DNA from 4 places in the Geobacillus uzenensis genome. Region 1 is predicted to be linked to each of the others. Evidence: predicted binding sites of a transcription regulator. Region 1 holds the regulator's gene; each other region holds the start of a gene.
The links. The regulator Rex, encoded in region 1, represses fermentation and respiration genes when NADH is low (regulators of the CRP and FNR family bind a similar motif). The targets are predictions, from matches to a motif close to TTGTGAAATATTTCACAA.

Region 1 (7,736 bases):
AACGCCATTACTGGTATATCATGATCACGTATATCGCCATGCAGCTGTCCGCCTTTATCGGTGTGCCGCTTCTTCGTGCTCTCGGCGTCGGCCAAGAGGCAGAAACCCGCTTGGAGGCGGCGCAGCTCGCTTCCGGGTATTGGGCGGTCATCAGCTTTCTGGCAGCCTTTGTCATCATTTTATGGCTGCTTCGCGGCGACCGCGATGAACGGGAGATGCGGCAATTGCCCCTCGCTTCGTCATGGATGTGGGCGATCTTTGGCGTTGTTTTGGCGCTTGCCGCCCAAAGCATCGCTGCTAACATCGAATGGCGTCTGCTTGGCATCGAACCAGGTTCGGAGAACACAAGGCAAATCATTAATATCATCCGTCTGACGCCGCTTTTAGTCATCGTCACTTCCGTGATCGGCCCAATTTTGGAAGAACTCATTTTCCGCAAAATCATTTTCGGTTCGCTTTATAAAAAATACAACTTTTGGCCAGCTGCGCTCGTGAGCTCACTTCTTTTTGCCGTCGTCCATATGGAGCTTGAGCATTTGCTTTTGTACACGGCGATGGGGCTGACATTCGCCTTTTTGTATGCGAAAACCGGCCGCATTTTCGTGCCGATTTTCGCCCATGTGGCCATGAATACGTTTGTTGTCACCGTTCAACTCTTGCTGGCTGATGAGTTGGAAAACATGATGCGCCAAGCCGAGCTGCCGCTGGCGGTCTGGAGGTTTTGGCTATGATGCGCCACCCTCGGCTGTTTTCGCTGCCGTACTTCATCCTAGGTGTCTTGTTTACGTATTTGGCGATCGAAAGCGCTCATGAAACGATTTGGAACGCCTCGACGATCGTCTTGGCGGCGCTCGCCGCTTTTGATTTTGGCACCGCCTTTCGCTTGTTGTTCACACCGAAACGATGAAGGGGCTGACCCAAAAGTCCGCCAAAAAGCGGACTTTTGGAGTCAGCCCTCTCTGGTTTTTGTATATTTTACCAAACGGAACAAAATTCCGACTCTGTTCTCCCCCTCATTTACGCCACCAAGGACAATCGCCCTTCTTTCGGTGGTAGTGGTTTTGGTGACTCTATTCTACCAGAAAAAAGGGCGATTCTTCTATATTTGAGGCAAAAAAGTGGGGGCTGATCCCAAAACGCATTCGCGTTTTGGGTCAGCCCCTTTTTGTTTGCTGCCGTCCTAACCGCTCTGTCACCGCTGTCCGCGTCCTTACTCGCCGCTTTCCTGCTCCGCCGCTAATTGCGCTTTTCGGTAGCCAACTTTTGCGACCCAAATGCTCCCTTCATATAAAAGCGTGAGCGGAATCATGACGATCACCTGCGAGAGCATATCGGGCGGTGTAATGACCGCCGCCAAAATCAGCAGCGCCAAATACGCATATTTGCGGATGCGCACGAGAAACTGCGGCGTAATGATCCCTAAGCGGGTGAAAAACAAAACGGCGATCGGCAGCTGAAACACGATGCCAAACGGCAGCACAAGCTGAAGCAAAAACTGAAAATATTCGTTAATGCCGATCATTTGTTGGATGCCGAGCCGATCGGCGAGCTCATTCATAAACCGGACGACGAACGGAAACAAGACAAAGTAGGCAAAGCCTACACCGGCTAAAAAAAGGAAAACCGATGCCGGAATGTAGCTGAGCGTCACCCTCCGCTCTTTTTCATACAACCCCGGGCTGACAAACGCCCAAACTTGGTACAGCAATACCGGAGCAGACAGCACAGCGGCAATGACGAAGGCAAACTGAAAATATACTTTAATCGGATCAGTGAGGCGGAAGGCGTTCATTGTCAACTCTTTCGCCTCGGCCGTTTGCTGTAAATACACAATGACATCATCGACAAAAAAGAAACTGGCGACGAGCGCCGCGGCAAAAAAGAGGAGCACAATGATCAGCCGCTTCCGCAGTTCGCCAAGATGTTCATACACCGACATTTCTTTGTCGTTCATCGTTTCCCCATCCTGCCTTGTCATCGGTCAGTTTTGTTTTCCTCATCATCGGCCAGCCCTTTCGTCGCGTCCTTAAACTCGCGCAGTGACTGGCCGAACGACCGCCCTAACTCCGGCAATTTTTTCGTTCCAAACAGCAACAAAATCACAAGGACAATCAAAATGTATTTCACGCTCTACTCTCTCCTTTATGATGACGATGGATAGTTTTTCAGAAAATAGACGAGCGACTGCAATTCAATAGCCAAATCGATATGATGAACGCGGATATGGTTCGGCACGTTCAACCGCGCGGGGGTGAAGTTTAAAATGCCTTTAATCCCCCGGGCGACAAGGCGGTCGGTCAGCGCTTGAGCGGCGGCGGCCGGCACGGTTAAAATGGCGACCGGAATATCACCGCGAAGCCGCTTCTCGAGTTCATCGAGATGATAAACCGGCACGCCGCCGACCGTCGTTCCCACTTTCCGCTCATCCACATCAAACGCCATCACGATCTTTGTATTGTTGTTTTTTGAAAAATTATAGTTTAAAAAGGCGGTTCCTAAATTTCCCACACCGAACAAGGCGACTTCCGTCACTTCATCCTCTTCAAGCGTCTGGCGGAAAAACGACAATAAATAATTGACGTTATACCCGTACCCTTTTTTGCCGAGCGCGCCAAAATACGAGAAATCGCGGCGGATCGTCGCCGGGTCGACTTTGACCGCTTCGCTCAGTTCGGCTGAGGATACACGCTGTTTTCCCGACGCATGCAAGTTCTTTAAAAACCGGTAGTACAGCGGCAGCCGTTTCGCGGTTGCCTGCGGAATTTTCGGTTGTTCGTTGCTCATAGTTTCATCCCCCAGCTAATCGGTTTTCCGTCGATAATGGCCGGACTTCCCGCCCGTTTTCTCGACCAAATACGTCGGACCGATGATCATCCCTTTATCGAGTGCTTTGCACATGTCATACACCGTCAACGCGCATACCGAGGTGGCCGTCAGCGCTTCCATTTCCACCCCTGTGCTCCCTTTCGTTTTCACTGTTGCGGTGATGACAAGTTTATATACATCCGCTTCGTTTTCCCAAGAAAATGCGATATCAACGCTTTTTAACATAAGCGGATGGCACATCGGAATCAGATCAGCCGTTTTTTTTGCCGCCATCACCCCGGCCACTTGGGCTACAGCCAACACGTCCCCTTTCTCGATGGCGTGATTCGTCATTTTTTTATAAATTTCTTCGCTGACGGTGACACTCGTTTTTGCCACTGCCACTCGTACCGTATCTTCCTTGTTCGTAATATCGACCATTTTCGCGCGTCCTTGTTCATTGAAATGAGTAAACGACGACAAGATAATCTCCTCCACTTATACACTATACACGATTTTTCATCATCTGTCTTTGACCGTTTTGGCGACATACGTTAAACTATTCCGAGAGGTGAAACGACATGATCATTTTGCAAGTGCACCAGCTCACGAAATATTTTGGCGCTGACCTTATTTTATCGAATATAAAACTAGAAATACAGTCCCGCGACCGAGTTGCCCTCGTCGGCCGCAACGGCGCAGGAAAATCGACATTGTTAAAAATCATCGCCGGAGAACTTTCTTACGACAGCGGCGAAATCATCAAGCCGAGCCATATCAAAATGGGCTATTTGGCGCAAAACAGCACGCTTGACTCATCACGCTCCATTTGGGACGAGATGCTTGAGGTGTTCGCACCGCTTCGCGCCATCGAAAAGCAGCTGTCCGAACTCGGCTCCCAGCTTGGCGACCCGGATGTGCTCGCTGACCCCGCCCGCTATGAAAAAACGCTCAAAGCGTATGACGAACTGCAAGAACAGTATAAAGAACAGGGCGGCTATCAATACGAAGCCGACATCCGTTCCGTCTTGCACGGGCTGCAGTTTTCCTCATACGATTATAAAACAATGCCCGTCTCTTCGTTAAGCGGCGGGCAGCGGACGCGTCTGGCCCTCGGAAAACTTCTATTGTCCAAGCCGGATTTGTTGATTTTGGACGAGCCGACCAACCATTTGGACCTTGAAACGCTCTCTTGGCTGGAGCAATATTTGCAGGCATATCCCGGCGCTGTCTTGCTCGTTTCCCATGACCGCTATTTTTTAGATAAAGTCGTCACCGAAGTATACGAGCTGTCCAACACGAAGCTCAAGCGGTATACCGGCAACTACAGCCGTTATTTGGAGCAGCGGGCCGAGCAGTATGAACAAGAGTTAAAGCGATATGAGAAACAGCAGGAAGAAATCGCCCGGCTGCAAGACTTTATCCAGCGCAACATCGCCCGCGCCTCGACGACCAAACGGGCGCAAAGCCGCCGAAAACAACTAGAAAAAATGGAGCGGCTCGAACGACCTGTTGGCGATGAAAAATCAGCTTCCTTTTCCTTCGCCATTGAACGGCCGAGCGGCCACGAGGTGCTCACTGCTGAAGAACTGGCCGTTGGTTACGACGAAGGGGCACCTGTCATCCGCCAAATCAGTTTTCGCATCACGCGGGGAGAAAGCGTCGCCTTAGTCGGACCGAACGGCATCGGCAAATCAACATTGCTAAAGGCGGTCGCACGGCGTCTTCCTGTCCAAGGGGGAAAGCTTCGCTACGGCTCAAACGTCCAAATCGGCTATTATGACCAAAATCAGGCTGACTTGTCATCAAATAAACGAGTGCTTGATGAACTGTGGGATGCCTACCCGGATAAAACCGAGAAGGAAATCCGCACTGTGCTCGGCAATTTCTTATTTTCCGGCGATGACGTCTTAAAACCGGTCTCGGCGTTAAGCGGCGGGGAAAAAGCGCGCCTGGCGCTCGCCAAACTGATGCTGCAAAAGGCGAATGTTCTCATTCTGGACGAGCCGACCAACCATTTGGATCTCGACAGCAAACAGGTGCTTGAGCAAGCGCTCATCGATTATCCGGGCACCATTTTGTTCGTCTCCCACGACCGCTATTTCATTAACCGGATTGCGACGAAGCTGTTTGAGCTATCAAGCGGCGGCCTCACGGAATATTTAGGCGACTACGATTACTACATCGCCAAAAAAGCAGAAATGTGCGAACTCGAGCGTCTCGACGCCCGCTTGGACAAAACGCCGGATGGCACTGAATCGGCCAAATCCGCTTATGAACAAGAAAAAGAAGAGAAAAAACGGCAGCGCCAACGCCAGCGCCGTCTAGATGAAATCGAGGCTGAGATCGAAACGCTTGAGGCGCAAATTGCGGAAGTAGAACAGCAGTTATGCGATCCGTCCGTTTATGGCGATTATGAAACCGTGCAACGATTGTCGCAAGAAAATGAGGAACGAAAACAGCAAGTCGAAACGTTATTGGCTGAGTGGGAACAGCTTTATGCTTCACTGTAACCGATCGCCCGCCCGTTATTTTGGCGGGCTGTTTTAGTTAGTCACACTATCCACAAAAGAATCCACAATTCCACCTATGAAATATAAGTTATTCACTAACTTTTCCACATTATCCACAAACCAAACTTTTCTTTTGTGCCAAAACCGTTGTGTATTGTTTTCCTTATATTTATGGTGTTTTCTCGTCTTTTCCACATTGTCCACAACCTGTGGATAAAAATATGCACAGTTCCTTTTCACTTAACTCAGCCAAAGCTTGTCCCTGTAAACAAAAAAGGCGGTTGCTCTCCTGCCGCAAGCAACCACCCTTCCTTCCTCTTTTGTTTCCTTTTTCAACTAAATGAGCGGCAAGCTCGGATTGGCGTTGAGGGCCAAATCAGATCGTTTGCCTTGCCAATACAACACCGTTCCTGCCGCCGCGATCATCGCTGCGTTATCGGTGCATAACGACAACGGCGGAATGACGAGCTCTACATTCGGAAGCTCCTTCATGTTGTCTTGCAGCGCGGACCGCAGTCCGCGGTTGGCCGCCACCCCGCCGGCCAGCAGCACTTGCCGGACACGGTACTGTTTCGCCGCCTGCACCGTTTTGGTCACCAGCACATCGACGACGCTCTCTTGAAAGCTCGCAGCCATCTGTTTCGGGTCAATCTCCTCGCCGCGCTGTTTTGCGTTATGAAGCGTATTGAGCACCGCCGATTTTAAGCCGCTGAAGCTAAAATCATACGATCCTTCCTCAAGCCACGCCCGCGGCAAATCGATTACTGGTTCTCCTTCATGAGCTAACCGGTCGATATGCGGTCCCCCTGGGTAGGGGAGGCCCAAAGCCCGCGCTACCTTATCATACGCCTCACCGGCGGCATCATCGCGCGTTTCGCCGATCACCGTAAACTTTCCGTGTCCTTCCATGTAGATCAGCTCTGTATGCCCACCAGAAACGACAAGCGCTAATAGCGGAAACTTCATCTCAGTCACTAGCCGATTGGCGTAAATATGTCCGGCAATGTGATGCACTCCGACAAGCGGCAGTCCGTGGGCAAACGCCAGCGCTTTCGCCGCATTCACACCGACAAGGAGCGCCCCGACAAGACCCGGCCCCGCCGTCACGGCCACAGCATCAAGGTCAGAAAACGATACCCCAGCTTGCCGCATCGCTTCCTCGATCACAATCGTAATTTGCTCGACATGATGGCGCGAGGCGATCTCCGGCACGACGCCGCCAAACCGCCGATGGCTTTCCATTTGCGAGGCGACGACATTCGATACAATGTCTTTCCCATTTTTCACAACCGCCGCTGCCGTTTCATCGCAGCTCGTTTCAATGCCTAATACGTATACGTCTTCATTCATATCAGCTTCACCCACATTACTAGCGCGTCTTCAAAATTATCAGGATAATACCGTTTGCGAATGCCGCCGTTGCGAAACCCGAGCTTGCGGTACAACGATTGGGCAACATGGTTGGACACGCGTACCTCAAGCGTCATTGTCACCGCTCCATGCTGTTTTGCGATATCCATGAGACGACGCATGAGCGCTTCGCCAAGTTTTTGCCCGCGAAATTGTGGCAACACGGCTACGTTTGTCACATGCGCTTCGTCGATGACAAGCCACATTCCGCCATATCCGATAATCCGCCCGCGGTGTACCATAACAATATATTTGGCATAACGGTTGTACATCAGCTCGTTGTAGAACGACTCGCGACTCCATGGCGCGGTGAACGATGCCTGTTCCACTTGTACGACCTCGTCAATGTCATGGATGGTCATTGGCCGAAATTGTACATCGATCCCCATCGTTTCTTTCCCCTTTTTGTTTCGCGAGCCATTTCGCCTCCGCTTCCGCAAGGCGGATATAATTCGGCACAAACGTATGAGCGTTCTCGCGTTCTTTTTCTTTGCCGAGCATCACCAGCTCGCTCGGGCGCGGCAACCCCAGCGATGGTGGGGCAACGTGAACCCGCTCGCCTAAATGGTTTCGAAACAATTCGCTATATAACGGCGCATCCGCACCAACGAACAATACATCCTCTCCCCGCTCACTTAACTGCCGAGCCCACTCACTTGCTGCCACAATCCGGTCCGCCTCAAGGCAACGGAGCACGCCGCCTTCATATCGGTAAAGCCCGGTATAAAGTTGTCCGCGCCGCGCGTCAAACAGCGGAACAATCACCCCAGGAAAATAACGGCCATTAGCAGCGAGCACTTCGAGGCTCGAAACACCAGCAATCGGGATGCCTAGCGACCAAGCGAGCGTTTTCGCAATTGTCACTCCGATCCGCACCCCGGTATATGACCCCGGCCCTTTAGCGACAACGATCAAATCGAGCTCGCCCGGGGCAACCTTACACTGCCGAAGCAGCGATTCAATGGCCGGCATCGCTTGGGACGAGTGATCTTTTTTCACATGCGTGAT
Region 2 (7,736 bases), on a different contig from region 1:
CCTTGCTGTTATTTGGCATTTGGCCGTTCACCCGCCTCGTTCATGTATGGAGCGTCCCGCTGACATATTTAAACCGGCATTACGTCGTCTATCGCCGGATGCGGGCGAAAAAAATTTAGTGAAAGAGCAGGGCTGTCCATAAAGAGCCGCTTGGCAACTCTTTTATGACAGCCCGCTAAATTTCATTCAATGCAGCAAATATCTGGTGGGCAATCTTCGCATTGGATTTCCGTTTTTAAATAGTTCAAGTCGTGGATGGTGATTCTCCCCCTCTTCATGGAAATAACCCCATCTTGCTTTAACGCATTGAGCATCCGATTGACGCTTTCGCGTGTCGTGCCGCAAAAGTTGGCTAAGTCTTGGTTTTTTAACGTCACATCAATGAAAATACTCCCATCTTCAAGCGGGACGCCATAGCTGTTGCATAGGCGAATGAGCGTCGAATAGAGCGCCCCTTTTTTGCCGTTCATCATCAAGTCGCGAAACTTCGTCTGCGTCCGCCGGGCATGCTTGCTCATCCAGCGCATATATTCAAGGGTAAGGGTGGGATTGATCAGCAACTGCTCTTCGAGTTCGTTTTTATTCATCACCGCTGCCTCGCCCGGTTCAATCACTTTGGCGGTCAATAAATAGCGCGGGTCGTTCGTAAACAGCGTCAGCTCGCCGACAATTTCCCCGCTTCCACAAATGCGGAAACACATTTCTTTTCCGTCCGGGCAAATTTTGCTTACTTGCACTTTACCGGAAAGAATCAAATACAGCTCATTGGCCGGCATCCCTTCTTGAAACAAAAACGAATGTTTGCGAAGCGGAATCACTTTTTTCGACGATTGCAGCCACGAGCGCAAGAGGGAAAAATCGCGTTTCTCCACTGGTTGGCTTGGCCGTTGCATGATCGACACCTCCATTTGTTCGGCTGCTTCTATTGTAAAAAACATCACAGTGAGGACAGAGTGAAAAAAATCACCGTTTGTCACTTTTTTTGTGCAGGTTGTCACAAATTTTTCTAAACCGGATTTCCCCGCCCATATGATACAATCAATGTGAGCAGTGTCACAGCGTTTGCCTGCTCGTTTCCGTATAGTAGGATGGGGATATAGCAAAGAGAGGTTGATTCATGACATCGTTTTGGTCACCGGTTTGGTTATCGATCAAAGTATCGCTCCTCGCTGGCTTGATTGTCGCGGTCTTAGGGACAGCGGCGGCGAAGCGGATGGCGCGCCGCCGGTTTCGCGGCAAGACGTTGGTGGAGACGGTGTTTATGTTGCCGCTCGTGTTGCCGCCGTCGGTCGTCGGTTTTTTGCTCGTCGTCTTGTTTGGCCGACATAGTCCGATGGGCCAGTGGATCGAGGCGTCGTTTCATACGACCGTACTGTTTACGCCTGGTGCCGCGGTGATGGCCGCCGTGGTCGTGTCATTCCCGCTCATGTATCAGGCGGCCAAAACCGGGCTCGAAGCGGTCGATCCAACCATTGAAGGGGCGGCGCGCATCGATGGGGCGAATGAGCGCCAAGTCTTTTGGCATATTTCGCTGCCGCTTGCCAGACACGCACTATTATCCGGAGCGGTGCTGTCGTTTGCCCGCAGCCTCGGGGAGTTTGGCGCAACACTCATGTTTGCCGGTAATATTCCAGGAAAAACGCAAACGATCCCGACCGCCGTCTATATGGCCATGGAGTCGGGGCGGATGGAGGTAGCGTGGGCATGGGTGGCGGTCACGATCGGATTGTCATTCAGTTTATTGGTCTTTGCGACGAAACTCGGTCGTTTACGAGAATAAACAAAGCCGCCTGGCAACATCATGAGGCGAACGAAACAGAAAGGAGGGAGCGCGATGAGCGAGCGCAACCGAACGAACGTCATGGACCGCCTGTCCCGCCCGCTTCGCGACTTGCGGTTATCAGTGATCGACCAATGCAATTTTCGCTGCGTCTATTGCATGCCGGCCGAAGTGTTCGGGCCGAATTTTCGCTTTTTGGCGGAAGGCGAGCTGTTGACGGTCGAGGAAATGGCGCTTCTTTCGGAATGCTTTGTCGAGCTTGGCGTCGAAAAAATCCGCTTGACGGGCGGCGAACCGCTCTTAAGGCGCGATTTAGACGCGCTCATTGCGCGGTTGTCTGCGATTCCCAGCCTGCGCGATATCGGCTTGACGACCAACGGCGTCCATTTAGTGAAATGGGCGCAGCGGCTGAAAGAAGCCGGGCTAAAGCGCGTCAACGTCAGCTTGGATGCGTTGGATGATGACATTTTCCGCAAAATGAACGGCATCGGCGTCGGCGTCGCCCCGGTGTTAAAAGGTATCGAAGCCGCCCGGGCGGCAGGGCTCGGCGTCAAGGTGAACATGGTCGTCAAAAAAGGGTGGAACGACTCGCAAATCGTGCCGATGGCGGCCTATTTCAAAGAACAAGGCATTCCGCTCCGCCTCATTGAATTTATGGACGTCGGCACAACGAACGGCTGGGATTACTCCCATGTTGTGACGAAAAAAGAGATGTATGAACAAATCAACGCCATACATCCGCTCGAACCGGTTGAAAAAGCGTACTTCGGCGAAGTGGCGAGCCGCTATCGCTACGTCGGCACGGAGGTGGAAGTCGGCTTTATCGCCTCAGTGACGGAAACGTTTTGCCGCAGCTGCACGCGGGCGCGCATTTCTGCGGACGGGAAGCTGTATACGTGTTTGTTTGCCTCGAAGGGCGTATCGTTGAAAGACAATCTGAGAGCTGGGGCGACGAAAGAGGAACTGAAGTCGTTGATCACCGCGGTTTGGAACCAGCGGACAGATCGCTATTCAGAAGAACGGACGGAAGAAACGGCGAAACAACGGACGAAAATTGAAATGTCGTATATCGGTGGGTAACAAAGAAGCAGGGCCGCTCTTTCCAGCGAAGAGCGGCCCTGTTCTTTATCGTTCAATGCGCCTGCCTTTGCCTTAGAAATGGGGGAAGGGTTTGCTTGCTTATGCCTTCACCGCTGCCAGCACGCGCGGGAAGAGGACGTTGTTTTCTAAATGGATGTGGGTAAACAAATCTTCTTCGAGCGCCGCCAGTCGATTGTAAACGAGCCGATACGTGCCGCACGCGTCTTCCGGCGGGGTGAAGTCGTTGGTGATGTCGCGAATGTCTTTGATCAAATCGCCGGCGACCTCATGCTCATTGACCAGTTCGCGAACGGCCTGCTCGACTGCCTCCCGGTTTTCCGGCGAGGGGTTGTCGGCAAATTGGAAAATGAGCGGGAATGCTCCTGTTTCTTCTTTAATCAAGTGTTGCTCGAGCTCCGTTTTTAACTCATGAAACAGTTTATGCACGCGGGAAAGGTGCGGGTGGTGCATGCCGTGTACGCGCAATACTTTTGTGACATATGGGCTGAGCTGCGGCAGTTCCTCGTTCAAATAGCGGTGGTGCGTGTTGATGATATGATCGACCAAGTCGGTCAGCGGCGCTTCGCTCCAGTTTCCGGTCGGCTTGTTTTGCGCCTCTGCATAAAGGGTGTTCAGCTCGCGAAGGAGCGCTTCGCCATCGAGTCCGCGCTCTTCGATCGCTTCTTTTAACGGGCGCTGTCCGCCGCAGCAAAAATCGATGCGTCGCGCTTTAAACAAATCAGCCGCTTTCGGAAATTGAGTGACAATATCGCCAATCAATGATTGTTCAGTAAACCGCTGTTCCATTCATCATCCCTCCATTGATCCAATCGTTACAGCTTCAGCATACCGTGTTTTCCACAAAGGTGTTGTGACGGATCTCACATACGTAAAAAAAAGTGGACATCGATCTATGTGACAAACATCACAACAGCCCGTTTCTTCTTTATCGTACAATGAAAAAAAGCAGACTTTTGCTGATTCTTTTCGGAGGCGGTGTCTGCTTTCATGGACGAGAACGGACATGTTCAGCAGAGAACATACAGCGTGTTGACAACAGAAGCCAATCAAGAGCAGGAAAAGGGGAGACAAATATGTGGGCGTTGGTGAAGGGAAGGCAGTGGGAGGAGGAAAAAACAGAACTGGAGCGGCAACTCGCTGAGATGAAAGAAGAGCTCACGAGACAAAAGGAAGCCATTCATGAGACGGTGGCAGACCTGCTTGGGGAGCTGCAGGAAATCGTTCACCAGCACGAGGTGGTCAACGGGCAACACCATGTATTAGGCCAACTGGTTGACCGAACGAAAGAAAAGGTTGATAATGTCAGTACGCTCAGCAAGTCATCATATGCGATTTCCGACCGTCTGTGCGAACAAGGGAACGCGTTGGCGGAGACAGCGGGCCAGATGGTCGCAGCCGCAAAAGAAGGCATCCGCATGTCGGAAGAAATGGAGCAGGCGATGGGGCGGCTCGGCAGTGAGATGGAAACGACATCGGCCGCGATGCATCGGTTGCGCGGCCGCTCGCAAGAAATTGAACAAATTGTGAAAGTGATCAAAGAAATCGCTGGACAGACGAATTTGATTGCGTTAAACGCCTCGATCGAAGCCGCCCGCGCCGGGGAGCATGGCAAAGGGTTTTCCGTTGTCGCTGCTGAAGTGAGGAAATTGGCTGAGCATACGGCGGACAGCACCGAAACGATTCACCAGCTAACTGACGCTGTGCAGCACGAAATCGAGCGATCGCTCGAGCAGACGGAAGTCATTTCGTCCTTGATCGAAACGGTTGTCCAAATGAGCATCCATACAGCGCGGAAATGGTCGGCGATGATGGAGTTGATCGATCGAGTCGAAAATCGGGCCCAAGACGTGCTAAACTATATTCAGGAACAATACCGCTATGCGGATAAAGTGAGGCAAGAGCTCGAACAGTCGGCCGCTTTGTTCGGCGAGACGCGGGAGATGATTTTGCAACATATCGCCGATGCGAGCGTCGTTGATGAAAAGTTGGCGGGAGGCATAAAACAACTGCAACAATGGCAACAACGGTAAAAGAAAGATTATCGTTGCCGCCAGGCGTATGATCGAAAGGAGAGAGAGAGATGGTTGAAAGACGAACCCCGATTCCTGTAGCGGAAGCGATCGATCGGGTGATGCGTTACGCCGGAGTGGGAGAAGAGGAAACGGTGCCGCTTCGCCAGTCGTATGGCCGCTATTTGGCTGAAGATTTGCGCGCTGACCATGATGTGCCGCCGTTTGATCGCTCCCCGTATGACGGATTTGCCATTCGCGCCGCCGATTCGGAAGGAGCGGGGCTGGATCGTCCGGTCGAGTTTGAAGTGATCGAAACGATTGGCGCCGGACAAGTGGCGGAACAGCCCGTTGGTCCGTTTCAAGCGGTGCGCCTGATGACCGGAGCGCAAATTCCACAAGGGTGTGATGCGGTCGTCATGTTGGAGCTGGCCAAACAGTATGAACGGGATGGAAAAACGTATATGTCGATTAAGCGCCCGTTCCGCCCTGGCGACAACATTTCATTTCAAGGAGAAGATGCCAAAAAGGGACAACCGCTCGTCGAGAAAGGAACGCGCATCAATCCGGGAGTGGCGGCGCTGTTGGCGACGTTTGGCTACGCCGAAGTGAAGGTGGCGAAAAAGCCGCGGATCGGCTTGTTTGCAACCGGCAGCGAGCTGCTTAACGTTTCTGAACCGCTCGTTCCGGGAAAAATCCGCAACAGCAACGCCTACATGATTGAAGCACAGGCGCTCAAAAGCGGCGCTGAGCTGATCTATTTTGGCCAGCTGGCCGACGACCTCGACGCGTGCTTTCACGCCGTGCGCGAGGCGCTCGACCAAGTGGACATGCTCGTGACGACCGGCGGCGTCTCGGTCGGCGATTACGACTATTTGCCCGCCATTTACGAGCGGCTGGGGGCGAACGTTTTGTTTAACAAAATCGCCATGCGCCCGGGGAGCGTGACGACCGTCGCGGAGTGGAATGGCAAGCTGCTGTTTGGCCTCTCCGGCAATCCGTCGGCGTGCTACGTCGGCTATGAACTGTTTGTCCGCCCGGTCGTGCGGACGCGCTTGTTTTCCCCCAAGCCGTATTTGAAAAAAGTGAAGGCCACGCTCGGCGCCGATTTTCCAAAGCCGAATCCGTTCACCCGCTTCGTGCGCAGCCGAGTCGAAGCGATTGACGGCCGGCTGATCGTCAAACCGGTCGGCATGGATAAGTCGAACATCGTCACCTCGCTCGCGGCGGCCAACGCCTTGATGGTGCTGCCGGGCGGGACGAGAGGGTTCGCTAAGGATGACGAGGTGGACGTATGGCTGCTCGATGATGATGAGGGATCGAGCGAATGAACGTCTGGCAAGTTGTCGGCTATAAACATACGGGCAAGACGACGCTCGTCGAAAAATGGGTGGCGGCCGCCGTCCGGGAAGGATGGCGCGTCGGGACGGTAAAGCATCACGGCCATGGAGGCGAGCCGGCACGGCCGGAAGGCGTCGATTCCGTCCGTCATGAGCGGGCCGGGGCGGTGGCGACAGCGGTGGAAGGGGATGGGCTGTTGCAGCTGCATCTCCGCCGCCCGTTGTGGCGGTTGGATGATGTGTTGGCGCTTTATGCGCCGCTTCGACTGGATCTCGTGCTGGTCGAAGGCTATAAGCAGGCGCCCCATCCGAAAGTCGTGCTCGTGCGCTCCGAGGAAGATTGGGCGTCGCTTCAGCACCTCGCCAACATCCGCGCCGTCATCGCCTGGGAGCCGCTTTCCCGGCCGCTGCCGCACCCTGTGTTTTCGCTGGCTGATGAGGCCGCATATATCCCATGGTTGATGAATGAGGTGAGAAGAGGGACATGACGGAATCGTTGTTTGCCATCACGTCTGAACCGATTTCGGTCGAAGACGTGATGAAAAAAGTGATGCGCCCGGAAGCCGGCGCGGTCGCCGTGTTTGCCGGCACGGTGCGTGAATGGACGAACGGCAAGCGGACGCTCTTTTTGCAATATGAAGCGTACGTGTCGATGGCGGAGAAAATGCTGGCGCAAATCGGGGCGGAAATTGCGGAGAAATGGCCAGGGGCGAAAACCGCCATCACCCACCGGATCGGGCGGCTTAAGATCGGCGACATCGCCGTCGTCATCGCGGTTTCCTCGCCGCACCGCGCCGAAGCGTATGAGGCGAACCGCTATGCCATTGAGCGGATCAAGCAAATCGTGCCGATTTGGAAAAAAGAGCAATGGGAGGACGGAAGCGCCTGGGTGGGCGACCAGTTGGAAACAACGGCGTATCCGTCCGGAAAACCGGAGGTGAAAGAGGAATGATCCGTCTATTGTTTTTCGCCCATTTGGGCGAGCAAATCGGCGAGCGGGAAGTGATGTGGCCGCACGTTCCGGAAACGGTGAAAAAACTGAAAGACGAAGTGGAAGAGCGCTATGGCGTCTCGCTCGGGCGCGTCATGACCGCGGTCAATGAGGAGTATGTCCGCGACGAAGCGCCGCTTCACGCCGGCGACACGGTCGCCTTTATTCCACCGGTAAGCGGAGGATGAGACGGATGGCGAACAAAAGCAAATGGGTGATGCCAAAACAACACGGCGCCTGGGCGATGCTCATCATCCCGTTCTGGCTCGGGGCGTACGCCGGTGGGCTTTCGTGGATTCACGCGCCGCTCTTTGTCGCCTGGCTTGCGCTCTATTTGGCGACGTATCCGCTCTTGATGGCGGTGAAAACGAAGCGGAAAGAGCCGTACGTGCCCGCCGCCGCCCGCTATGGCGCCATCGCCGCGCCGGCTCTGGCCGTTTCCCTTTGGCAGCGGCCGGCTCTTGTTCTCTTTGGCTTGGCGATGATTCCGTTTTTCCTAGTAAACATCTACTACA
Region 3 (7,736 bases), on a different contig from region 1:
CGAAAATGGCAGAGGGCGAATGACGGATCCGCGCGGAGACACGCTTCATAATGCTGTTTCGCCTCGTTTTCGCGCCCAAGCGAAGCGCACAGCTCCGCGAGCCGGAAGAGCGAAAGCGGGTGGTCCATGGCAGCGGCCTCTCGGTATACGGCCATGGCCTTAGACGGCCGGTTTTGCCGCTCGTAAAGGACACCGAGGGACGAATGAGCCGAAGCTAAACTGGGACGAGCGGTGATGAGCTGCTCCAAAAACGTCCGACCGCGCTCTCGAAGAGCTGGTGTTGTCAGCTGGTCGATGTAAAACTCGTACGCCTCTTCCGCATCAAACTGAGCAAGGCGCAGCCCTTCCTCGAGCCATGACAGCGCCGTCCCGCGCCCCTCTTCATCGTCGGCAAAGCCGTAAGCCATCAGCCATTTGCCCGCATTCAGCCAATACTCGCTGTTGTTGGCAAAACGGGTGCGCAGTTCGGCCACATGCCGTCTTGCTGCCTCTCCGTCCCCGCGCTCCACCAAGGCGGAGGCCAGCCCAAGCTGAGCGAACACATCATCCCCATCCAAGGCCAACGCCTGCTCATAGCAGCAAGCGGCTTTTTCTGCCTCTCCTTCGTCCATATAGAAATCGCCAAGCCGAACATAAAGCGGCGCCAACCGTTCCGCGGCGGCAAGCCCTTCGTTGAGCACTGCTTTCGCCTGTTCCCGGTTGCCATCGTCATCATACAAGTCGGCGAGCACGACGTACGGGTACGGCTCCCGCGGATCGAGCGCCTTGGCAACGCGAAAGCCGCGCTCGGCCTTGCGCCGGCGGCCAAGCTCCAAATCGCAGCGAGCCCGCTCATACCAAAGATAGGCATCGCGCCGCTCGCGGCGCACGAGACGGTCAAACCATTCGCGCGCTTCAGCGAAACGCTTTGCGTGGAATAACAACACGCCATGGTTCGTTTCGATAAACAGATCGCCCGGGTACAAGCGAACCGCCACCTGCGAGCAAATGAGCCCTCGTTCCGTATGCCCAGCATACACCAAAGCGAGCGCCTTGTAGCTCCACACTTCCGGCTGATCCGGGTCAAGCTGGAGCGAGGCGCGAAAATAGCGGGCCGCTTCTTCATAGCGGCTCATAAAAAAAGCAATACGGCCGCGCAAGTAATGGTACAGCGGACTTTGCATGTTTCCTTTTGTCTGTTTCAACACCTGTTCCGCCCGCTCCATTTCTTGTGTATAAACATAAGCTTTCGCCGCTGCAAGCAACAGATCGTTATGCCCGGGATACCGCTTCAAGACACGCCCGGTATAATCCAACACCAGCGGTTTCGCCTCATCGCTGCTAAAATGCTTCATGACATACAGCCATGTATACGGAACGTGCTCATGCCGGCGCAAAAAAGCGACAAACGCATCGAAATGCGCCTGTTCGTCTTCATCCATCTTTTCCGCAAAGGCATGAAGTTCACGAAAATAGCGATCTTCCTCCTCGGGAAGCTCGGCGGCGAGCGCCGCTTTTTCCCGGGGAAGCGCAACAATCGACAAATAATGCGTCCCGGCGTACCATTTTTCAATCTCTTCTTCAAGAACGACAAACGGGTCGAATACATTCGGGTCTTGCACATAAAACGCCGCGAGCCGCTCATCGTAGCCAAACAGCACTTGCACGTGGGATGACTGTTCATAGTCGACGCTCAAGAGGACCGGGATTCCTTCATCGATGAACCGCTTCCAGCGGGCAGGCGAGCCGATGAAAAAGCGGCAAACAAACCCGAGCTCCTCCAAATATTGAACGGTCGTTGACAATTTAGAGCCGCGCACGTCAAAAATATGTTCGGCCACCTCATCTTGCGTCCGCGGAGCGCCAAGTACGCGAAGCATCATTTCGATGCTTGCCGGCACACAGTAGTTATGTTTTTGCACAACCGGAACAAGCGGCAGTACGACCGCCCGCTCCCTTTGCCGCCCGAGCGCGCGGGCATACGGCGTTTTCTCAAGCTGCGGCTCGGCTCTTACCAACGACTCAAGCTTCTCCCATTCTCCGAGCTGATCATACAGTTCAGCGCGTAAATGGGTGAAATAACGGCGATGCATATGGAGCGGATTCAAGCGGTCAAGCTCCTCCATCGCCGCGAGCGCCTCGCGGTAGGCGCCTACATCGCGCAGGCGGCGCGCCCGTTCCGCGTAAAACGACAACACTTGCGGGAAACGCCGCCTTCCCTCCTCAAGAACGGCCAGCGCCTCGTGATGACGGCCGTCAAGTGCATACAGGTCAGCGAGAAGCAAATAGCACATATCGCCGCGCTTCGGATCGTCCAACCCGGCCCGGACCGCCTGCTCCGCCCGCTTCCGGTCGCCGATTTCAATGTAAAAATAGCCCCATTTGTCATGGATCGGCACCGTCTCGTAGCGGGCGACTACATCCATCCATTCGCGCGCCTCATCGGCCCGCTGCATATCGAGCAGCGCCCGCACTAACACAAACGCCGCTCGGGCGATCGCTTCATCGGGCTCGTCCGTCTTGCCTTCAAGCGCTTGGGCAAGACGCGGCGTGAGCGCTTCTTCAACATCGAGCGGCCGGCGGGTCTCAAGCCATTCGTCGCACACCCAAGCTAACGTCTGCAGCGTGTTCAACTTCCGGTGGGCATAGCGGGCGACAAGCCCGCTATGGCGGTACATGAGCGCATAATCAAACAGCCGGATGAGCGCCCGAAACGGCTCGATGCTGTCCCATGACGCCATGAGCGGCCGCCATTGAAACAATCCCATGTTTTCTAAATGCGGCCGCACCTGGGCAAGGGCATCCACGATTCGTTTTTCTTCAACGAGCAATGCGATCGGTTTGATATGATTCATACAAAGAAAACTCCCTTATTCTTTTCCCAGCTATTTATAAGTGTAGAACAAGCCCGGCAAAACAGCCACATATTTTTTCACAAAAATACCGACAAACAAAAAATGGCCTCTCCTTTGAACAGGATCAGCCATATACCGATTCGTTTTATCCGGCGTGCTTGGCGAAAAATTCGAGAGACCGTTCAATAATCATCGGTTGATCGTAATCGAGCGTCGCCACATGGTAGCTGTTTCGGAGGCGGACGATCTCTTTCTCCGTCGATGAAATGCCTTGAAAGATGATGTCGGCGTTTCCCGGCGGCACGACGTGATCTTCGTCGGAGACAAAAATCAACGCCGGACAGACGATGCGATCGAGTTTCGCTTTTGTCTGTGCCATCAGCCTAGCCAGCTGAAGGAGCGATGCCGTCGGCGTTTTTTCGTACGCCAGCTCTTTGACATCGGGATTTTTTACGTCCGATCCAATCGAGTCAAGATACCGCGGCACCTCGCCCCCGCCCGTCATCCCAGCGGCGATGGCCGGGATGTCGACAGCGGCGTTAATCGGCACGATGCCGCGGATTTCCGGGTGCTGTTCCGCCAAATAAAGCGTGAGCGTCCCGCCCATCGACAGCCCGGTGACAAAAATGGTTGGGCATCGTTGTTTCAGCCATTCATATCCTTCTTCGACTGAGGCGACCCAATCGTGGAACGTCGTCCGTTCCATGTCTTCGTAATGCGTTCCGTGCCCTTTTAAGCGCGGCAGGCAAACGGTATAGCCGGCTTTCGCATACGCTTCAGCGAGCGGGCGCATGCTGTGGGGCGTGCCCGTGAACCCGTGCGATAACAGCACCCCGACCGGCCCGTGTTCGACGTAAAACGGCTCGGCGCCAGGCAGTACAGGGTATTGTTCGTTCATTTTCTCCTCTCCTCTTGTTCAGTTGTTTTTTCTCCTAAAAAATATGTATTCGACGCTCCGCCCTTTTTCCCTCTTTTTCCACTCGGTCACCAAACGGCCAAAAGCGACCGCCACCATTCGTAAAACAATCCGCTGACGCCAAAATAAACGAAGCCGACCCAGGCAGCGGCAACGAACACCTTTTCCATCCCTTTTCCCGTCCGATAGAGCGGCACTTTCCACCGCTTGGAAGAAAACGGCCAAAACAAAGGCACCCCTTGGACAGAAAAAAAGTCTTCGATAATGTGAAACAAATAACCAAGCACGACCCCGGTGGCAAATGGCGACGCCGATTCGCGCCAGAGGGCGGCGGCGAGGATGCCCCAAACGATGAGCGAATGCGTCATCCTGCGATGGCCGAACGCTTCTTTTACTTTCCCCGCGACGCCGAACGAACGGCGGCCGACATACGACGACGGCTCATCGATGTCAGGAAGAAGGCTGCCGATGACAAGCCCCGCCGTATAAGCAGCGGTAAACGGAAGCGCCGTATACGCCGTCGCCGCCGCCCCCAAGCATAAGGAAACAATAACATGACTCGAATATCGCAACAAACATCCCCTCAAACTTCCATCGTTTTCCCCATTATACCATAACAAAGAATATTTGTTCGTTTCTTTGACGAATTTGTGACAATGGCGCTAGGTGTGACAAAGTTAACATCGCGTTATTGACATCATGGCTATAGTTAAAAGTACACAACGCTAATAAGGAGTGAAGCAAATGAAACGAAAACGATCCCCTCTTGCCAACCGTTTCAAATATATTCGGCCGATCGAGCGCCAAGCCGACGGCCATAGCGAAACAACCTACGGCGACCGCGCCTGGGAAGACGCGTACCGCCGCCGCTGGCAGCACGACAAAGTTGTCCGCTCGACCCATGGCGTCAACTGCACGGGATCGTGCAGCTGGAACATTTACGTCAAAAACGGCATCGTCACCTGGGAAGGACAGCAGCTCGACTATCCGTCGACCGGGCCGGATATGCCGGATTTTGAACCGCGCGGCTGCCCGCGCGGCGCGAGCTTCTCATGGTATATGTACAGCCCGCTGCGCGTCAAATACCCGTATGTCCGCGGCATCTTGCTTGACATGTGGCGCGAGGCGCTCTCCCATCATCCAAACAACCCGCTTGAGGCGTGGAAAAGCATCGTTGAAGACCGCGAAAAAGCGAAGCGCTACAAACAGGCGCGCGGGAAGGGCGGATTCGTGCGCGTCAGCTGGGATGAAGCATTGACGCTTGTCGCCGCTTCTTTATTGTATACGGTCGTCAAATACGGCCCGGACCGCAACGTCGGCTTCTCCCCGATTCCAGCCATGTCGATGGTCAGCCATGCCGCTGGGGCGCGGTTTATGCAGCTGATGGGCGGCCCGATATTAAGCTTTTATGATTGGTACGCCGACTTGCCGCCGGCATCGCCGCAAATTTGGGGCGACCAAACGGACGTGCCGGAATCGAGCGACTGGTACAACGCCGGCTACATCATCACGTGGGGCTCAAACGTCCCGCTCACCCGAACGCCGGACGCCCACTTTTTAGCGGAAGTGCGCTACCGCGGCACGAAAGTCGTGTCCGTCAGCCCGGATTACGCCGAGTCGACGAAATTTGCCGACGATTGGCTGTCGGTGAAACAAGGAACGGACGGCGCTTTAGCGATGGCGATGGGGCACGTCATTTTAAACGAATATTATGTCAAACGGACTGTCCCGTATTTTGAACAATATGCGAAAACATACACCGATTTTCCATTTGTCGTCACGTTAAAACAAGACGGTGGCGCATGGACGGCCGGCCGCTTCTTATTGGCGAAAGATCTTGGCAAACAAACGGGAAACGCCGAATGGAAACCGGTCATCTATGACGAGAACACCGGCACGTTTGCCGTGCCGAACGGAACGATCGGCACGCGCTGGGAAGACAAAGGAAAATGGAACTTGCACCTTGTTGATGAGGAAACGAAACAGCCGCTTGAGCCGCGCCTGTCGTTTTTAGGAAGCGAAGATGAGGTCATGTCGATAAAGCTTCCGTATTTCACCGCTGAGGGCGGAAAAACGATCGAACGCGCGGTCCCGGTGAAAAAAGTGCACACCGAAGCGGGCGACGTTTATGTCACGACCGTCTATGACTTGATTTTGGCCAACTACGGCATCGACCGCGGCATCGGCGGTGTCGTTGCCCGCTCGTATGATGACGAGGTGCCGTTCACCCCGGCGTGGCAAGAAGCGATCACCGGCGTCGACCGCGAACTCGTCGTGAAAATCGCCCGTGAGTTTGCCGACAACGCGATCGACACAAACGGCCGGTCGATGATCATCGTCGGCGCCGGGATCAACCATTGGTTCAACTCCGATACGATTTACCGCGCCGTCTTGAACCTTGTCTTGTTCGTCGGCGCCCAAGGGGTGAATGGCGGCGGTTGGGCCCATTACGTCGGGCAAGAAAAGCTGCGCCCGGCGGAAGGATGGCAGACGATCGCCACTGCTCGCGACTGGGTCGGACCGGCGAAATTGCAAAACGGCACGTCATTCTTTTACTTTGCGACCGACCAATGGCGCTATGAAGAGCGGCCGGTCGATGAGCTCATCTCACCGCTGGCCAAAAAAGCGCGCTATTCACACCCTGGCGATTACAACGTCTTGGCCGCGCGGCTTGGCTGGCTGCCGTCGTACCCGACGTTTAACAAAAACGGCATCGAGCTGTACAACGAAGCAGTAAGCCATGGAGCCCGCACGCCGGAAGAGATCGGCGCCTATGTTGCGAAACAGCTGAAAAAGAAAGAATTGCAGTTTGCGATCGAAGATCCGGACAACGAGGCGAATTTTCCGCGCAACTTGATCGTCTGGCGCGCCAACTTAATCTCAAGCTCCGGCAAAGGGCACGAATACTTCTTAAAACATTTGCTTGGCACGACGAACGGCTTGTTAAACGATGACCGCAACAGCCTGCGCCCGGAAGAAATCCGCTGGCGCGATGAAGCGCCGGAAGGCAAGCTCGATCTGCTTGTCAACCTGGACTTCCGCATGGCCGGCACCGCGCTCTACTCCGATGTCGTCCTGCCGGCAGCGACATGGTATGAAAAACATGACTTAAGCAGCACGGATATGCATCCGTTCGTCCATCCGTTCAATCCAGCCGTGCCTCCGCTCTGGGAAGCGCGCTCGGACTGGGATATTTTCAAATCACTTGCGAAAGCCGTATCTGATGTCGCCAAACAAGCCGGCTTAAAGCCGATGAAAGAAGTCGTCGCCACTCCGCTGTTGCACGATACGGCGCAAGAGCTGGCGCAGCCGTTCGGTGAAGTGAAAGACTGGAGCAAAGGCGAAACTGAACCGATTCCGGGCAAAACGATGCCGAACATTCATGTCATCGAGCGCGACTATACGCTCATTTACGATCAAATGACCGCCCTGGGTCCGAACGTCGCCCGCCAGCCGATCGGCACAAAAGGGATTGCCTGGTCAGCGAAAGACGAGTATGAACAGTTGAAACGCCGGCTCGGCACTGTCCGGCGCGCTTCCATCGCCGACGGCTGCCCGGATATCAGCGAAGCGAAAAAAGCGGCTGAAGCGATTTTGACGCTGTCATCAACTACAAACGGCAAAATGGCGGTGAAAGCGTGGGAGGCGCTTGAGAAAAAGACGGATTTGAAATTGGCCGATTTAGCGAAAGAACGCGAGGAAGAATGCTTTACGTTTGAACAAATCACCGCCCAGCCGAAAACGGTCATCACCTCGCCGGCGTTCAGCGGCTCGGAAAAAGGCGGGCGGCGCTACTCGCCGTTTACGACGAACGTCGAACGGCTCATCCCGTGGCGGACGTTGACCGGCCGGCAGTCGTTTTACATCGATCATGAACTGATGCGCGAGTTTGGCGAAACGATGGCGACGTTCAAGCCGATGTTGCCGCACCGTCCGTTTTCAAACAAACGCCCGAAAGAAAACGGAAAGGAAGTCATCTTGAACTA
Region 4 (7,736 bases), on a different contig from region 1:
AAGAGCTGACGGCCGGATTGGACGTTGTCTGGAAAAAAGGGGAACAGCCGAACATCTGGGTGGCGCACGTTCCATCGGGAGGAGTGCCGGAAGTCGTCAGCCGCGTCGCCGCCCGCTATGCGCTGCAAGACATCCGGATCCATGAAGTGTCGACGGAAGAGATTGTTCGCAATATTTATGAGGAAGGTGCGGTGAATGGATAAATATACAGAAATGATCCGCATCCGTTTTTTAATGATGCTTGCCTACCGGACAAACTATTATACTGGCATTCTCATTTACGCCATTAACATTGCGGCGTACTACTTCCTTTGGTCGGCCATTTATGGGGACAAACCGTCGATGCAAGGGATGTCGCTTGGCCAAATGACGACGTATGTGGCCATTTCTTGGCTGTCACGGGCGTTTTATTTTAACAACATTGACCGCGAAATCGCGATGGAAATCCGCGACGGAAAAGTGGCGACCGAGCTGATCCGCCCGTACAGCTATTTGGGGATGAAGGCGGTGCAAGGGCTTGGCGAAGGGCTGTTCCGCCTGTTCTTTTTATCATTGCCCGGACTTTTGGTCGTATCGCTTTTTTTGCCGCTTCAGTTTCCAGAACACGCCCATACATGGCTGTCGTTTAGCTTATCGCTTTTGCTTAGCTTTATCATTTATTCAGAACTGAACTTGCTCGCGGGGGTCGTGACGTTCTTTACATTCCGCAACGAAGGGTTGCTTAGGGCGAAGCGGTTTATCATTGATTTGTTTTCGGGGCTCATCTTGCCCATTTCCTTTTACCCCGATTGGGCGCAACAACTGATGCACTATTTTCCGTTTCAGGCGATCAGCTATATCCCGAGCATGATTATTACGGAAAGCTTCCAAGGCGTCGCCGTTCGCGACGGCCTGCTCATGCAGGCGGCGTGGTGCGCGCTGCTGCTTTTGCCGATTGGGGTGTTATGGCGGATGGCGAAAAAGCGGCTCGTCGTGCAAGGGGGGTAAACGATTGTTTTATCTATCAGTCTTTTTTCAATACATGGCGCAATATATGAAAACGAAACTGCAATACCGCGCCGATTTGCTCATTGAATGGCTATCCGATTTCATGGCTCAGGCGGTCAACTTGGTCTTTTTGCTCGTTGTGTTCGGCCATACGCCGCTCCTTCATGGTTGGTCGCGCGATGAGATTTTGTTTATTTACGGTTTTTTTCTTGTTCCGTATGCCGTATTTGGCGCCTTTTTTAACCTTTGGGATTTTAATGAACGATATATTGTGCAGGGGGAAATGGATCGCGTGTTGACGCGTCCGGTGCACAGCCTGTTTCAGATCATTCTCGAGCGGATGGAGCTCGAATCGTTGCTCGGGGCCATACCGGGGTTGATCATTATGGCGTACGCTGGCGTCCGTCTGTCGCTTACGTTTCATTGGTATGATCTCTTTATCTTTGTTTTATTGGTGATCGGCGGCGCGTTCATTTATGCCGGCATTTTCATTTCACTGGCGACCATTAGCTTTTTTGCCGATGCCCGAACGTCAATCATGCCGATGATGTACAACATCAGCAGCTATGGCCGCTACCCGGTCGATATTTACCATCGCGTCATCCGCTATATTTTAACGTGGCTGCTTCCGTTTGCCTTTGTTGGCGTCTATCCGGCTTCGTATTTTCTTCGCAAGGAAGAATGGTATGGCTACGCGTTTTTCACTCCGGTAGTCGGCGCCTTGTTTTTTGCCATCGCCGTCATGCTTTGGAATGCTGGGGTGAGGCGGTATCGCGGGACGGGGAGCTGACTGCCCCGTCCGCTTTTTTGCTTAACGGAGGCTGTCATAAAAATGACAAACAACGGCCAAACAATTGCCATAATCGTTTATGCATAGTTCTCGCTTCATCGCGTAAAATAATTTGTGAATATATTCACAATAATAAGAAGGGAGAACAGCGATGAAAAACGGAGGAGGAAATCGAGTGGCGGTCATCGGCACCGGGTTTGTCGGTGCCAGCTATGCATTTGCTTTATTGAACCAAGGGGTTGCCGATGAAATTGTGCTCATCGATGCGAATGAAAATAAAGCTGCGGGCGATGCGATGGATTTCAACCATGGGAAAGTGTTTGCGCCGAAGCCCACGGACATTTGGCATGGCGATTACCGCGACTGCCGCGACGCTGATTTAGTCGTCATTTGCGCCGGCGCCAATCAAAAACCAGGCGAGACGCGGCTTGATCTAGTGGATAAAAATATCGCCATTTTCCGCTCGATCGTTGAATCGGTTATGGCGTCCGGGTTTCAAGGGCTGTTTCTTGTCGCTACGAACCCGGTCGACATTTTGACCTATGCGACATGGAAATTCAGCGGACTGCCTCATCATCGAGTGATCGGTTCAGGGACGATTTTAGATACGGCGCGATTTCGCTTTTTATTAGGCGAGTATTTCGCCATCGCCCCGACGAATGTCCACGCCTACATTATCGGTGAACACGGCGATACCGAGCTTCCGGTCTGGAGTCAGGCTGACATCGGCGGCGTGCCGATCCGCAAGTGGATCGAATCGAAAGGAGAACAGGCAAGGGAGGATTTGGAGCGCATTTTTGTCAACGTTCGCGACGCTGCCTATCAAATTATCGAGAAAAAAGGAGCGACATACTACGGCATCGCCATGGGGCTCGCCCGCGTGACGCGCGCCATTTTGCATAACGAAAATGCCATTTTGACCGTCTCAGCTTATTTGGACGGCTTATACGGTGAACGTGATGTCTATATCGGCGTACCGGCGGTCATCAACCGTAATGGCATCCGCGAAGTGATTGAAATTGAGCTCGACGATAATGAGCAAAAATGGTTTCGTCATAGCGCAGAGACGCTGAAAGGTGTGTTGGCCCGCTCCTTTGCGCAGTGAGGAGCTGACCTCTCACAAAAACCGAGAAGGGCTCTATCCTGCTGAACGGGTAGTCTAGCAGGCGGCACAGCCCGACGGCGTCCGCTGTTTCAAGCCTTATCGAGATTGCGGCGGTTCACCCCGTCATAATTGTCCGTTCGGCCACGTATATATAAACAACGGACAAAGATGGAGGGAACGCGATGGATTACGCCTTCCTTGGAGTGGTTACTGCCATACTGCTTGGCAGCATCACCTCGCTTTGGACAGCGCGCGTTCAAGCGACGCACCGCCTCTCGCTCGACAGCTTGTGGGTGCTCGTTCAGTGGTATATAACGATGCTGCTCGGCTTTGCTATGATTTATATGATTTTGCAGGCGAAAGGCCATGCGGTGTTTACCCCGTCCTCAAACAATATGGCGGGGAACCGTTTGGCTTTGCTTGAGGATAGCTTGTACTTAAGCGGCATGACGCTCTTGTCAGTCGGATACGGGGATGTGACCCCGATCGGCATCGGGCGGTGGATCGCGATCGCTGAGGCGCTTCTCGGTTACATTATGCCAGCGGTCATCGTGACGCGCACTGTATTTGACTGGGATCGCCGCTAACAGTTGCAATTTCCCTCCGTCTTCGCTACGCTAAAAGAAAACGAAGAAGACGGAGGGAACGCCATGACGACAGCCATTGGCCAGCCAGCCCCAGATTTCACCTTGCCGGCAAGCAACGGGAAAATGGTTTCACTTTCAGATTTCCGGGGTCACTATGTCGTGCTTTATTTTTATCCAAAAGACATGACGCCCGGGTGCACGGCCGAGGCATGCGACTTTCGCGACCGCCATGAGCAGTTTGCTGGATTGAACGCCGTCATCTTAGGGGTGAGTACAGACCCAGTCAAGCGGCATGAAACGTTTATAGAGAAATATCAGCTGCCGTTTTTGCTTCTTTCCGATGAACAGCATCACGCAGCGGAACTGTACGGGGTTTGGAAGAAAAAGCGGAATTTTGGCAAGGAATACATGGGTATTGAGCGCTCGACGTTCATTATCGCCCCCGATGGAACATTGGCAAAGGAATGGCGCGGGGTGAAAGTAAAGGGACACGTCGATGAGGCGCTCGCGGAGGTGGCCCGATTGGTCTCATCTAGGTAAGCGTCCAAGCAACATCAGTTATGTTGCGTATGATACATAGTAACCTCCTCAAATGAATGAAATGTGGCGGGCGGGAAATATTTCCGCCCCCTTTTTTTGTTAAAAAGATGCCCAAGCCCATATATTAATGGTATCTATATTGACAAAAGGCATACATTCCTTGTAGACTAATTATAAATATTATAAAATGATAATTTTTTTTATCTTTTGCAGAGAGTGAGGTGCATGACGGTGTCTGTCAACGAGCAACTGAAGGAAGCGCTGGACATGCTGAAAAAGACGGGCATACGCATTACGCCGCAGCGTCATGCGATACTGGAGTATTTGGTCAGCTCGATGTCCCATCCGACGGCTGATGAAATATATAAAGCGCTGGAAGGGAAATTTCCGAATATGAGCGTCGCTACCGTCTACAACAACTTGCGCGTCTTTAAAGAAATCGGGCTTGTCAAAGAGCTGACATACGGTGACTCCTCAAGCCGGTTCGATTTTGTCACATCCAACCATTATCATGTCATTTGTGAAGAATGCGGCAAAATCGTGGATTTCCACTATCCAGCGCTCGATGAAGTCGAGCAGCTTGCCGCTCACGTTACTGGATTTAAAGTCGATCATCATCGCATGGAAGTGTACGGAGTATGCCCTGACTGTCAAAAAGGCAGGGGGCGGACGCATTAAAAAAGCTGACAGCACGAAAAGGGCTATCAGCTTTTTCTTTTTTTGTTGTATTTTTCATCGAATTCTTTCCCTTCGAGCTCGCGATCCAGCGTCAGGGGCTCGCGGCAAAACATACATAAGTCAACGCGGCCGAGCATTTTCGTCACCTTGCCGCATGACGGGCAGACGACTTGGACCGCTCTCGTTGAGAGCGTACCGATCCAAAAGTACACAATGCCGCTCGCGACAAGGAATAAAAGTCCAAACACCATAAACAGCGTCATGACGATCGGGGACGTGCGGAAAAACAGCCCGAGATACATGACGATGACTCCGACAAAAATCAAGCTTAAAGCAAACGTGCGAATTTTGTTGATTTTGCTCGAATATTTAATACCCATCGTCGTCCCTCCTACATACACCACTATACCATAAAACAGGGGACGATCGGGAAGGAGAAATCAACAAAATTGACAGGCGTTTTTTACTCAGAAGAGAGGAATTTCTCGTCTTTTGTCGAATAACGAACGACAGCAACAAGCTCCCCGCCTTGGTCAAGCAGCGAATGATAGCAGTAGGACTACGTTGCGGGATGTATACATGGCAGCATCAACGGACGCTAGCAACATTTTCGTCATCTGTATAAAAACAAGGTTTGAATCATCGACGACGCTGGAAGGGAGGAAGCCGTTACAGAAAAACTGCCGGTGCCAAAAGTGAAAAAGAATATGTTCTCCTGCCCGGTTTTATAAAGGGAGAGTTTGCCGGATGCCGCAACCTTACCGACTTTCTGTAACGGGAATAATTTATGGAAGAATTGCTGCGTCCCATTTATCAGGAATGGGCAAGCCGTTGCAATACACGCGGAATTTTACTCATTGAAAAAACGGCGGGACATGCGACGGTGACCGATACGTTCGATGTGGTATTGCTCGTCATTGTCGATTCGCAAAGTGAGCCTTTGTATTTGAAACATTACTCAGTTAGCGGCGAGAAGGCGGCGCTTTATGCGGTGAATGAGCGAAAATTAAACGAATGGTTTGTTCTCGGGTCGCATCGAAAGGCGATCGACTGGGTATTCAACGGAAAAATCGTATTTGACCGCAACGACTACGTTTGGCAGCTGCGCCAGCGCCTTGAGCAATTTCCCCCTAAGGAACGTCGGCTGAAAATGGGCCTGGAATTTGCCAAACTGATTCGCCGCTATACCGATGGCAAGGCGCTGTTTACCGCCCGACACTGGCTTGATTCATACAACCATATGATGCACGCCTTGCACCATTTAGCGCGGCTCACAGTGATCGAGCATGGCCTTTATCCGGAAGTGACGGTATGGAATCAAGTAAAGCAAATGGATGGACAAATTTATAAGTTGTATGAGGAGTTAGTCGGGAGCGAGGAGCCGCTTCCAAAACGGCTTGAGCTCCTGTTGCTGGCGAGCGAATTTTTAATCCATTCTTTTATAGTGTCAGGCTCTTCTCACTTATGCGAGGTGTTGAAGGAAAAGAGTGGGGCATGGAGCATTGAGGAAATGACCCGCCATCCGCAGTTTGCGCCTTATTCGGTCGACCTTGCCATCATGCTCGAATATTTAGTGGAAAGAAAAGTGTTAACTGCGGTAGAGGTGCCGACAAAAGGGAACAGGATGTTTGAACGCTATTATATTTTGCAGGAAGGGAAAATTTGATGAACCTCTCCCATCTAGCCTTTGTTTAACCTAATTTTGAAAGATGCTCCCCACTGTCAAACGAGACAAAAAAGGAGGGGTGTTGCCAACTGGGGCGCTCGGCCAACTTTTGTCCATGAGGCGGGATGACCCGACAAGCCCCGTCTCTGAGCGCTAGTGCGGGCGGGGGAGCATATTACTTTCGGCTGGGCGTCAACGACCTCCACCTAGCCAACGCTTGAATGGGGGCTTGCGTAACGGGGATTGGATGGTCTTGATACAACGGTTTTCTCTACATTTTATGAATGTGGAATGGTTGGGGAAAATGAGGCAGTTCAGCAAAGACGGGCTGTCTATCGCGAAAAGTAAAAAAGCTATTGACTTCTATGTCGAACGATGATATATTTTAAATCGCTGCCGCGACGGAAAAGCGTTGCGGAATAAGATGAATAAAAAAGTGTTGACAACCAATAATAAAAATGCTAATATGTAAAAGTCGCTTCAAGAGAGCGGAAGAAACAAAAATAAGCTTGTTCCTTGAAAACTGAACGAAACGAAGCGCAACGAAAAGCTGAGGCCGCTTGCCTATCGGCGAAACGCGCTAGAGGGCCTGCGAGGAGGCTATTGCCGCCGCAGCAGGACCGAAGCGTCGCGAGTCGATGGCGGCCGAAGCTAGACAATACGAAAAGCTGAGGCCGCGGCGCCTTTGGTGCTGAGGCCGAAGCCAAAGCCAATCAACTTTCTATTGGAGAGTTTGATCCTGGCTCAGGACGAACGCTGGCGGCGTGCCTAATACATGCAAGTCGAGCGGACCGAATGAGAGCTTGCTCTTATTTGGTCAGCGGCGGACGGTACGGGAGCCAGCCGCCGAAGGTGGGGCAAGTGATTGGGGTGAAGTCGTAACAAGGTAGCCGTACCGGAAGGTGCGGCTGGATCACCTCCTTTCTAAGGGGAAAAGCGAAGGCCGCCCGCCTATCGGTGAAACGCGCTGGAGGGCCTGCGAGGAGGCTGTTGCCGCCGCAGCAGGGCCGAAGCGTCGCAAGCCGATGGCGGCCGGAGCTAGACAGTACGAAAAGCGGAAGCGCCGCGATTGGCTCTCGAAGTCAAATGTTCTTCACCCGCAGGGGTGCTTGCACCCCAAAAGCGGAAGCGCCGCGATTGGCTCTCGAAGTCAAATGTTCTTCACCCGCAGGGGTGCTTGCACCCCGAGGGGGAAGGTTATTTGGCAGAAGAGAGCCAGGCGCTGGAGCTAGACAATACGAAAAGGGAAGGCCGCGAACGACCGACCATTAACAAATCAGATTTCCCATCGCGTTAGGCGAGTAAGATCCCTCGAAGATGACGAGGTCGATAGGTCCGAGGTGGAAGCGTGGCGACACGTGGAGCTGACGGATACTAATCGAT

Region 2: a site for Rex is predicted at 3,774-3,791, ahead of ric (iron-sulfur cluster repair di-iron protein). Genes of this name have one in related genera too.
Region 3: a site for Rex is predicted at 4,417-4,434, ahead of B9L21_RS07345 (nitrate reductase subunit alpha). Genes of this name have one in related genera too.
Region 4: a site for Rex is predicted at 1,890-1,907, ahead of B9L21_RS13345 (L-lactate dehydrogenase). Genes of this name have one in related genera too.

Annotation. Positions count from the first base shown of each region.
Region 1 covers NZ_NEWL01000009.1:242,420-250,155, forward strand. Annotated here, with positions in the region: gene B9L21_RS14540 (CPBP family intramembrane glutamic endopeptidase) at 1-731, shown strand, start outside; gene B9L21_RS14545 (YdiK family protein) at 728-907, shown strand; gene tatC (twin-arginine translocase subunit TatC) at 1,211-1,954, opposite strand; gene tatA (twin-arginine translocase TatA/TatE family subunit) at 1,975-2,127, opposite strand; gene B9L21_RS14560 (redox-sensing transcriptional repressor Rex) at 2,143-2,784, opposite strand; gene moaC (cyclic pyranopterin monophosphate synthase MoaC) at 2,800-3,288, opposite strand; gene B9L21_RS14570 (ABC-F family ATP-binding cassette domain-containing protein) at 3,387-5,318, shown strand; gene tsaD (tRNA (adenosine(37)-N6)-threonylcarbamoyltransferase complex transferase subunit TsaD) at 5,655-6,668, opposite strand; gene rimI (ribosomal protein S18-alanine N-acetyltransferase) at 6,665-7,117, opposite strand; gene tsaB (tRNA (adenosine(37)-N6)-threonylcarbamoyltransferase complex dimerization subunit type 1 TsaB) at 7,077-7,736, opposite strand, start outside.
Region 2 covers NZ_NEWL01000007.1:30,303-38,038, reverse strand. Annotated here, with positions in the region: gene narI (respiratory nitrate reductase subunit gamma) at 1-119, shown strand, start outside; gene B9L21_RS12015 (Crp/Fnr family transcriptional regulator) at 183-893, opposite strand; gene modB (molybdate ABC transporter permease subunit) at 1,118-1,780, shown strand; gene moaA (GTP 3',8-cyclase MoaA) at 1,835-2,860, shown strand; gene ric (iron-sulfur cluster repair di-iron protein) at 2,960-3,667, opposite strand; gene B9L21_RS11995 (methyl-accepting chemotaxis protein) at 3,955-4,911, shown strand; gene glp (gephyrin-like molybdotransferase Glp) at 4,962-6,221, shown strand; gene mobB (molybdopterin-guanine dinucleotide biosynthesis protein B) at 6,218-6,718, shown strand; gene B9L21_RS11980 (molybdenum cofactor biosynthesis protein MoaE) at 6,715-7,182, shown strand; gene moaD (molybdopterin converting factor subunit 1) at 7,179-7,409, shown strand; gene B9L21_RS11970 (YwiC-like family protein) at 7,415-7,736, shown strand, end outside.
Region 3 covers NZ_NEWL01000005.1:419,688-427,423, reverse strand. Annotated here, with positions in the region: gene B9L21_RS07360 (tetratricopeptide repeat protein) at 1-2,834, opposite strand, end outside; gene B9L21_RS07355 (alpha/beta hydrolase) at 2,980-3,732, opposite strand; gene B9L21_RS07350 (metal-dependent hydrolase) at 3,819-4,322, opposite strand; gene B9L21_RS07345 (nitrate reductase subunit alpha) at 4,495-7,736, shown strand, end outside.
Region 4 covers NZ_NEWL01000008.1:117,949-125,684, reverse strand. Annotated here, with positions in the region: gene B9L21_RS13360 (ATP-binding cassette domain-containing protein) at 1-203, shown strand, start outside; gene B9L21_RS13355 (ABC transporter permease) at 196-987, shown strand; gene B9L21_RS13350 (ABC transporter permease) at 992-1,777, shown strand; gene B9L21_RS13345 (L-lactate dehydrogenase) at 1,929-2,882, shown strand; gene B9L21_RS13340 (potassium channel family protein) at 3,065-3,469, shown strand; gene bcp (thioredoxin-dependent thiol peroxidase) at 3,533-4,009, shown strand; gene perR (peroxide-responsive transcriptional repressor PerR) at 4,235-4,687, shown strand; gene B9L21_RS13325 (YgzB family protein) at 4,714-5,067, opposite strand; gene B9L21_RS13320 (nucleotidyltransferase-like protein) at 5,475-6,353, shown strand.